Regions from separate parts of the Pseudomonas sp. GW821-FHT01D09 genome, predicted to be linked through region 2. Evidence: riboswitches for the same ligand, from Rfam matches in the RefSeq annotation. Region 2 holds a riboswitch; each other region holds the start of a gene.
The links. A riboswitch is a leader RNA that binds a small molecule or an ion and turns the genes downstream of it on or off. The one in region 2 is predicted to bind cobalamin.

Region 1 (3,270 bases), on a different contig from region 2:
TGTTTCGTGAAGAAGCCGGCATGAACCTACCGCGCTCCACCCGCGAAATGATCAACGTGAATGCACCGTTGGTCGCACGAAACAACCTCAAGCCCGGCGATCTGCTTTTCTTCAGTACCAATGGCCGTGGCCGCGTCAGCCACGCCGGTATCTACCTGGGCGATGACCAGTTCATCCACTCCAGCAGCCGCCGCAGCGGCGGGGTGCGGGTCGATAAACTGGGCGACAGCTACTGGAGCAAAACCTTCATCGAAGCCAAGCGCGCCTTGGCGATGGCCCCGACTACCGTTACCGCTCGCAAGTAAAGTTAAAGTGATACTTGAAGTTTGACGCGTAAGCGCTAGAATCCTGAGATATTGTTGCGAACCTGACCGCGCAAGCTTGCTTGCGCGGTCTAGTTTTCAGCGTTCGGCAGTGAAAGCCGCATCCAGATCAGGATTGTTCTGCCCATGTCGACCTCGGCCCGCCTAATGCTTCTTGTTTGCGCCGCACTGCTCAGTGCCTGCGCCAGCCGTCCTGCACCCGCGCCTGTGGCGGCCAAGCCCAAGCCGGTCTTCAACTACGCCACCCAGAATTTTTCGCCTGCTGCCGAAGACGTGCTGTTTCGCGCCCTGGGCTTGGTCGGCACGCCTTACCGCTGGGGCGGCAATACCCCGGACTCCGGGTTTGATTGCAGTGGCCTGATTGGTTTTGTCTACCGCGATGCCGCTGGCATCTCCCTGCCGCGCACCACCCGCGAGCTGATCGTGATGCGGGCCCAGGACGTGCGTGAAGATGCGCTGCAGACCGGCGACCTGTTGTTCTTCGCCACGGGCGGCGGTTCGCAGGTCAGCCATGCCGGCATTTATGTGGGGGAAGGGCGCTTTGTCCATGCCCCGCAAACCGGCGGTACGGTGAAGCTGGATACCTTGTCCAAGGCCTATTGGCAGAATGCCTACCTGAGTGCCAAGCGCGTGTTGCCGGCCGAGCACCTGGCGCGTAACCCCTAAGACCTGTACCGATCAAAAATGTGGGAGCGGGCTTGCTCGCGATAGCGGTGTATCAGGTATCAGATGTGCAAACTGACCCACCGCTATCGCGAGCAAGCCCGCTCCCACATTGGTTTTGTGGTGTTGTCGGGTCCGGTTATTGGGCCGAAGACACCCGCCACACCTTATTCCCCACATCGTCGGCCACCAGCAACCCGCCTTGCTGGTCGATCACCACGCCCACCGGCCGGCCCATGGCTTTCTGGTCACCGTTGAGAAACCCGGTCAGCACATCCACCGGTTGCCCCTTCGGCTTGCCGCCCTCGAACGGCACAAAGATCACCTTGTAACCACTGTGTGGCTTGCGATTCCACGAGCCGTGCTGGCCAATAAACGCCCCCTGGGCAAATTGCGCCGGCAGCGTGTTGCCTTCAGCGAAGGTCAGGCCCAGCGATGCGGTGTGCGGCCCCACGGTATAGTCCGGCGCATCGGGCCTTGTGCATGTTTTTATCCTCAAAGCCTGTAGCCATAGAGGCCTGGCGCGTGGCGATGGTTCAAGTGTATGGCCGGCTTTAATTGACGCTGTACCCCCAACCCACTAACCTTCGCCGCTTGTTTCAGGTGCTCTGTGACGTACGCGTCGACCGAGTGAAACAGGGAAGCCGGTGAGTGCGCGCACTTTTCTACAGTGCGGCCACGATCCCGGCGCTGCCCCCGCAACGGTAAATGAGTCAAGACGCTGCTTTTGCCACTGTATCGCCCGCGATATGGGAAGGTGCATCGTCGGTTTGCCCTGGTCAACAGGGCACCCCTCATGAGCCCGGAGACCGGCCTGATCCATCCAACAGCATCACGGTGGGCGATGCTTGGCTTCATGTTGTTGTCTTTTCCTGCCCGCCGTTTTTGTCCAGCCCCAACGGAGAGCTGCCATGACTGATTCCCCTGATCGTGACGAACGCCACCTGGCGCGCATGCTGCGCAAAAAAGCGGTGATTGACGAGCGCATTGCCAATTCACCGAATGAGTGCGGTTTGCTGCTGGTATTGACCGGCAATGGCAAAGGCAAGAGTAGCTCGGCATTTGGCATGCTGGCCCGGGCCATGGGGCACGGTATGCAATGCGGCGTCGTGCAATTTATCAAGGGCCGTAACAGCACCGGTGAGGAGCTGTTCTTCCGGCGCTTCCCCGAGCAGGTACGCTTTCATGTGATGGGCGAGGGCTTCACCTGGGAAACCCAGGACCGCCAGCGCGATATCGCCGCCGCCGAAGCGGCCTGGCAAGTCTCCCGGGAAATGTTGCAGGACCCGTCCATCGGCCTGGTGGTGCTCGATGAGCTGAACATCGCGCTCAAGCACGGCTATCTTGACCTGGACCAGGTGCTTGGCGACCTGCAAGCCCGCCCACCGATGCAGCACGTGCTGGTCACCGGGCGTGGCGCCAAGCCGGAGCTGATGGAAATGGCCGACACCGTCACCGAAATGGGCATGCTCAAGCACGCGTTCCAGGCCGGTATCAAGGCACAGAAAGGCATCGAACTTTGAACCCGCCGCGCCATTGCCCTGCCGTGCTGATCGCCGCGCCGGCGTCGGGCCAGGGCAAGACCACCGTCACCGCCGCCCTGGCCCGCTTGCACCGCAACCTGGGGCGCAAGGTCCGGGTGTTCAAGTGCGGCCCGGACTTTCTCGACCCGATGATCCATGAGCGCGCCAGTGGCGCGCCGGTCTATCAATTGGACATGTGGATGGTCGGCGAGCAGGAAAGTCGCCGCCTGTTGTGGGAAGCCGCGGGGGAGGCGGACCTGATCCTGATCGAGGGCGTGATGGGCCTGTTCGACGGCACCCCCTCCAGCGCCGATCTGGCCCGCCATTTTGGCGTGCCCGTGCTGGCGGTGATCGACGGCACCGCCATGGCCCAGACCTTCGGCGCCCTGGCGCTGGGGCTGGCGCGTTACCAGGCGGACCTGCCGTTCGCCGGGGTCCTGGCCAACCGCGTCGGCACCGTGCGCCATGCGCAGTTGCTCGAAGGCAGCCTGACCGAAGGCCTGCGCTGGTACGGCGCACTGTCCCGGGAAACCGGCATTGAGTTACCCAGCCGCCACCTGGGCCTGGTGCAGGCCAGCGAGTTGAATGACCTGGACCTGCGCCTGGATGCCGCCGCTGCCGCCCTGGCCAGCAGTTGCGAGGTAGCGCTGCCACCGTCGGTGGCATTCGCCGCGCCCGAGGTAATCGAGGCCCAGTCCTTGCTGGCCGGGGTGCGGATTGCCGTGGCCCGTGACGAAGCCTTTGCCTTCACCTACGGCGCC
Region 2 (3,270 bases):
CTGGCTGCGCTCGCTGCGCCAGGCCAGGTCCTTGAAGCTGATCGGGCGGCTGATGATGCGCCCGTCCAGTTCCGGCAAGGCGATATGCATCGCCAGGTCGCGCGGGCCCAGGCCCTGCTCGCTGGCTTCCCAGCCGGGCTGGTTGTCCTGGGCACAGATGGCCTGGATCACCGGGATATTGCGGCGAAACGGCCGCAGATGGGGCGCTTCGGGGCTGGATTGGGCAAAGCCGGTGGTGTTGAGAATCACCGCCGCCTGCACCTCATCCAGCAGGTCCTCGACCACCGTCAGGCAGCCGGGCTCCTTCAAACTGGCCACCGCCATTGGCAGTGGATTAAGGCCCGCCGCCTGCAAGCGCTGGCAGAACACATCGATAAAAGCGGTATTGGCCGCCTGCAAGTGCGAGCGATAGAACAGCACCGCCGCCACCGGCCACCCGGCGTTCCAGTCTGCCTGCCAGTCATTGAGGCGCGCATTGGCCTTGTGCGGGTGATAGATCGCCGTGCGCGGCAGGGTTTGCGGCTCGGCCCACGGGTAATCGCGGCCCAGGTAGCAGCTGGCCAGGCAGGCATAGAAATCCAGCGCATTCCCCAGCCCGCCCTGGCGCAGAAAGTGCCACAGGCGGTCGCGCTCTGCGGCGCTGACGCTGCTCAAGCTGCTGAGTTCGGGATCGGGGCGATCGTCCCCCGGCACCAAGATCAACTGCACGCCCTGCCCGGCCAGCTCCACCAGGCGCTGGATACCATAACGCCAATAAGCGATGCCGCCGTGCAGGGAAATCAGGATGACCTTGGCGTGGCGCAGCACCTCGTCCACATACAGGTCCACCGAGGCATGGTTCTGCACCTGCATCGGGTTGGCCAGGCGCAGGCTCGGGTAGTCGTCGGGCAGTTGCTGCGCCGCTTCGGCCAGCAACGCCAGACTCGAATCGCCGCTGCACAGGATCACCAGCTCGGCGGGGGTTTGCCCAAGGTCGGCGATGTTGTCATCGGAGACGAAACCTCCGGGCTGGGTCCTGAGCAGATGCACGGGTTAAACGCTGAGCGCAGCGCGCAATTGCGCTTCGAGGCCTGCTGCGTCCAGGTCCTGGCCGATCAGCACCAGGCGCGTGATGCGTGCTTCGTCAGCGCTCCAGGCACGGTCGAAGTGTTTGTCAAAACGCGTGCCCACGCCCTGGATCAGCAGGCGCATCGGCTTGTTCGGGATCGCCGCGAAGCCTTTGACCCGCAGGATGCCGTGCTGCACCACCAACTGGGTCAAGGCGTCGAGCAGCAGCGCTTCGTCAGCCTGTGGCAGGTCGATGGAGATGGAATCAAACGCATCGTGATCGTGATCGTCCTCACCTTCGTGGTGGTGATCGTGATGGCTGTGGCGCCCGTCGATATGCTCCTCGGAACCGGCGCCCAGGCCAATCAACACATCCAGGGGCAGGCGGCCGCTGCTGGCTTCGACGATTTTCACCGCGGGCGGCAGTTCTTCGGCGACTTCCAGGCGTACACGGGCCAGGTCTTCGGCGCTGATCAGGTCGGTTTTATTGAGGATCACCAGGTCGGCGCTGGCCAGTTGATCGGCAAACAGTTCGTGCAGCGGCGATTCGTGGTCCAGGTTCGGGTCCAGCTTACGCTGGGCGTCGACCTGGTCCGGGAACGCGGCGAAGGTGCCAGCGGCCACGGCCGGGCTGTCGACCACGGTGATCACCGCATCAACCGTGCAGGCGCTACGGATTTCCGGCCACTGGAAGGCCTGGACCAGCGGCTTAGGCAGGGCCAGGCCAGAGGTTTCGATGAGGATATGGTCAAGGTCGCCACGGCGCGCCACCAGTTCACGCATCACCGGGAAGAACTCTTCCTGCACGGTGCAGCATAGGCAGCCGTTGGCCAGTTCATACACGCGGCCGCTGGCTTCTTCTTCGGTGCAACCGATGGAGCACTGCTTGAGGATCTCGCCGTCGATACCCAGCTCACCGAACTCGTTGACGATCACCGCAATGCGGCGGCCCTGGGCGTTGTCCAGCATATGGCGCAGCAAGGTGGTTTTGCCCGAGCCGAGGAAGCCGGTGACGATAGTAACGGGGAGTTTGGCCAGTGTTTTCATCGGATGCCCTGTGGGGCGGGCATACGGGACGACAGGCCCTGCGACGGCGCGCAGGTGCAGGATTCGTCACCGGATCACCCCGCCCGGTTGAAATGGAAAATCGGTGACGAGGCAGGTCTCCTGGCTTGGGGCTTGCCGGCCTTGCGGCTGGCGCTGGCTGCGCCTTCCCACCGTATTGGCAGTGGCGTGGCAGTCAGATAAACCCTTTACAGTTGCGGGGGCAGCCGCGGCTTGGACCGCGTTCCCTTCTTAGCTTCGACCGGGGCCGAAGAACCTCGAAGGTGCAAGGCTACGCAGTGCGAGAGGACGGGTCAATGTCGGCAAACCCGGATCAAGTATTTACCCCACGGCACTCGGATAAAAAACCTGTATCACTTTGCACACCCCGGCGGGGAACGCGTTTGATGTGGACACCACACAGATATCGATTCATCAATTTGCAGCCCTGTCGACACTACTCAAAGACGTTCATCAATAAATCCGAGGATCTGTCATGACACTTTCAATATTTCCATCCAACAACTTCAACTTGCCGCCGATCACACAGGACCACAACCAAAGGGCGGATGATGCCGGAGATAACGGCCGCACAACGCGGGCAACGCCAAGGGCATCAAGTACAACACGCGATCCCTCGCGCTACACCAACAAGCAACTGATCAAGGAGGTAAAAAAGCACTTTGAGGAGTACGCAGCGGGGGCCGGTGACAAATACGTCAATTTTAACGAATTAAAAGAAGCCGCCGGTCAGCGTCCAAGCACTAGAACCTTTTCTCAGCAAGCATCAGCAGTTGCAACTGAGCTGCTCAAACGCGAGCGCTTGCTTAACCAGTTGGATATAGGGGTCGGGGCTGAAGCTCAAGGACGGGGCTTGAAAGACCAAAGGTTTGACCATGACAACCTTAACTACATGATCAGAGTGTCGTCTGACAAACCCAGAGTCAGGTTTAATGAATCCTAAGGATCAACCTGTTGAAACAAGCACCTACGCTCACCAACCATCGGGATATCTGACGATACCGCGATCAAGCAAACACCTTGAGCCTCGACAAGCGCCCAAGGTGTTTGACGCCCATCCCTCGCACATGCTCTCCTAAGCACCTTGTTTCGGGTGCCCTTGATTGGGTGAAACGGGAAACCGGTGAGCCATAGTCTTATGGCAATTCCGGTGCTGCC
Region 3 (3,270 bases), on a different contig from region 2:
ACGTAGTCGCGGTCGAACAGGTTTTCTACCAGCAGGCTCACGCGGTGTTGATGGGCGTGGTCGAGGTAGCGGTAGGCGTCGGCGTCTACGACCGAGTAGTGACCGTACTCGATGCGTTTCGAGCTGGTCACATCGTGGATATAACGGATGGCCGCGCCGGCGCCCCACAGGCGGTTCTGCGACTCGAAACCCACCCGCGAACGGGCGAAGAAACTGGGCACATCATTGATCGTGACGCCGGCGCGCGACTCGGTCAGGTTGCGGGTCATGTCCGCCTGCAGGCTCCACTGGTCGTTGAGCGCCCACTTGGCGTCGGCCTCGAAGCCGCGCATCTGGATCTGCCCCTGGCCGTTGACCCACTGGATATCGTCGAGGGTGATCAGGTCGGTGATCGTGCGCTTGAACAGGGTCAGGCTGGCACTGAACTCACGGTCGGCCAGCAGGCCCTTGTAGTCCAGGCCCAGCTCGGCGTTGCGGCTTTTTTCCGGCTTGAGGTTGCGGTTGCCGAGTTCGTCGCCGGGCTCATTGACAAACAGTTGCTCGGCATTCGGCAGCTTGTAGGCGGTGCCGTACTGGCCGCGCAGGGCCCAGTTGGCGTTGAGGTCATAGAGCGAGGTGAGCATGCCGACCGTGGCACTGTCGCCGCCGCTCATGGTTTCGTGGCGCACGCCGATACTCGGGTGCCAGTCGGGCAGGGCGTCGATCTGCGGGCGCAGTTGGCTGTACAGGGCGTGGGCCTCGGCCTGGTTGTTGTCGATGACCAGCACATCGTCCTGGCCCTTGAACCACTGGTTGTCGGAGCCGAACACCAGCACATGCCCGCCTTCAAGCTCAGCCTTGCCTTCGGCCTGCACGCCCCAGTCGGTAAAACCCCAGTAGTCATTGTGGTTGCGTACCAGGGTGCCGCCGTCGGCGGTGTTGTTGACCCGTGAATAGCGCGTATCCCAATCGTTGATATGGCCCTTGACGAAGTAACTCAGCCGCTCGTTGAGGCGTTGCTCGAAGGTCGCCGTGGCGATCTGTTGCACGCGGTCGTTGGTGGTCTTGCGGTTGTTGGTGGCGCCGGCGAAGTCCAGGTTGGCGTCGGAGTACTGGTAGAACAGCTCCAGGCGCGAGTCATCGCCAATAGACTGGATGGCCTTGGCGCCGAGGGTGGTGACTTCGTAGGAACGTTTCTTGTCGCTGACATGGCTCATGTCGCGGTTGCGAAACGGCTGGTAGCCCTCGGACACGTTATGGCTGACATAGGCCAGCAGGCCCAGGTCGCCCAGGCCGTTAGTGAAAACCCGCTCGGCCCGGGCATCGCCGGTGGTGCCGCCAAAGGTATCGACGCCCAGGTTGGTTTCGCCGGACACCTCGCGGGTCTGCGGGCTGCGCGTGACGATATTGATTACGCCCGCCACCGCCTGGGTCCCGAACAACAGGCTCTGGCCACCCTTGAGCACTTCGATGCGCTCCACGGCGTTGGCCGGCAGGGTGTCCAGGTACAGGCCACCGTACAGGCGGTTGTTCAGGCGTACGCCGTCGAGCAGGATCAGGGTGTCGTCATTGCGCCCGCCCAGCAGGGAGTAGGTGCCGTAGTCGAACGGGCCGTTTTTGGGCGCGACATAGAAACCGGGGATAAACATCTGCATCGCCCGCGTGATATCGGCGCTGGGGCCGGCGCGTTCAATCTGTTCGCGGGTGACAATCGCCACTTTGCTGCCGTATTGGGCCATCTCGGCCACGGTGGTGGATTCCACCGACGGCGCCGAAACGGTCTGCGGATGGAGCACCAGGGCCGCGTCATCGGCGAGCAGCAGCGGGCTGAACAGGCACCCCAGGAGCAGGGTCGGGCCAGAGGTAGAGGAACGTTGGAAAATCATAGTCTTCTCGAAAGTATCTTCGCAGAAGCACGCAGGAGAAGGCACCGGGCACACACCGACACCGGCCCATGCCCGCCCACCGCAGGATTATGCCAAACAGAAATTCCAGGCCGGTCTCCGGGCTCTCGCGTATCGAACCCTTCACCTTCCCATGGCGTTCTGGCCACAGTGGTGTAACGAAGGGGTCACGCGAATACCGTTGCGGGGGCAGCACCGGACTTGCTCGAACGAGCGTACCGGTTTCCCGTTTCACCTCATGCACGGCGGCATGCGGCACCTGAAACAGGCCGGCATCTGAACATTCCCACAACCGTTGGTCAACATTGCGATGCACTGCTGGCAGATCCGATCGTTGTAAGATGTGTTCTTCACCGGCTCACCCGAGATCCAGGTCCATGCAGAGCACCCGCCTGACGCTGATTTGCCATGGCTCGACCCGGGCGCAGAAACGCGGGCAATTCCCCCTCGACGAAGCCCTGGAAATACCGCCTACCCCCTTGATGCTGGCCGGGCGCTTTAAGAAAGCGCCACGCTTGCTATGTGGGCCTGAACGGCGGACCCGGCAAACGGCGATGTTGTTTGGCGAGCAAGCCAAGGTCGATGACGGCTTGCGTGATATGGATGTGGGCCGTTGGCATGGCCAGGACGTCAGCATCATCACCGACGATGAGATGGCAAGCTGGCTCACAGACAGCGCCAGCGCTCCCCATGGCGGTGAGTCGGTGGCGCAACTCTGCGTGCGGGTACGCTTGTGGATGCAGGCCCTGCAAGACCAGCCCGGCCATGTGGTGGCGGTGACACATCCATCAGTGATTCGCGCGGCCCTCCTGAATGCCATGCAATGCCCGATGGGTATGTTTTACCTGATCGATGTGGAGCCGCTGTCTTCTACTGAGCTGCGTTTCAACAGTGTCTGGCGCCTGCGCCTGGACAGCCACCGCTAGAACGGATGAAGTGGCAAAATGCAATCATTTGCGCTTATATACGGCGCTGTCTCGGCGCGCACCTATCGAATGCGTATAAATTTTGCAGATTGAGCAAGGACGTTTATGAGGGCAAGCAAGCTGATTGCGGTGGAAACCGGCAAGCACACCTTTGAGTTTGAAAACCAAGAAAGCTTGAAGTGGCAGGGCTTTTTTGATGTGGACACGGTCCGTTTGGTCCTGGGTAATAACGGTTCCGGCAAAACGTCATTACTAAGCGATATGGCGGCGTCGATTTCCTCGATGCGTGCATTGCCCCAACGATCAGTGTTTGGACAATACGAAGAAAGCATCGGCAAATTGTCGGCCGCCGAGTTGAGAAAAGTGGGGGTGATCTATTTTTCTCCTTTGCCGTATCGAAGAAGAATCCCACTCAGAAATAGATTTATCGATGCATCGCCTCGATTTGAAAAAAATGCAAG

Region 1: another riboswitch for cobalamin. It lies ahead of cobO (cob(I)yrinic acid a,c-diamide adenosyltransferase); the one in region 2 lies ahead of cobW (cobalamin biosynthesis protein CobW).
Region 3: another riboswitch for cobalamin. It lies ahead of AC07W7_RS27000 (TonB-dependent receptor plug domain-containing protein); the one in region 2 lies ahead of cobW (cobalamin biosynthesis protein CobW).

What each region holds. Positions count from the first base shown of each region.
Region 1 is NZ_JBWKWY010000004.1:252,487-255,756, forward strand. Features, by position in the region: gene AC07W7_RS06990 (C40 family peptidase) at 1-305, shown strand, start outside; gene AC07W7_RS06995 (C40 family peptidase) at 450-989, shown strand; partial or broken gene AC07W7_RS07000 (sorbosone dehydrogenase family protein) at 1,126-1,455, opposite strand; cobalamin riboswitch at 1,571-1,818, shown strand; gene cobO (cob(I)yrinic acid a,c-diamide adenosyltransferase) at 1,898-2,509, shown strand; gene AC07W7_RS07010 (cobyrinic acid a,c-diamide synthase CobB) at 2,506-3,270, shown strand, end outside.
Region 2 is NZ_JBWKWY010000001.1:404,364-407,633, reverse strand. Features, by position in the region: gene cobN (cobaltochelatase subunit CobN) at 1-1,029, opposite strand, end outside; gene cobW (cobalamin biosynthesis protein CobW) at 1,033-2,094, opposite strand; cobalamin riboswitch at 2,188-2,387, opposite strand; gene AC07W7_RS01945 (hypothetical protein) at 2,588-3,055, shown strand; cobalamin riboswitch at 3,187-3,270, shown strand, end outside.
Region 3 is NZ_JBWKWY010000063.1:3,070-6,339, reverse strand. Features, by position in the region: gene AC07W7_RS27000 (TonB-dependent receptor plug domain-containing protein) at 1-1,865, opposite strand, end outside; cobalamin riboswitch at 1,957-2,161, opposite strand; gene AC07W7_RS26995 (histidine phosphatase family protein) at 2,261-2,809, shown strand; gene AC07W7_RS26990 (ATP-binding protein) at 2,915-3,270, shown strand, end outside.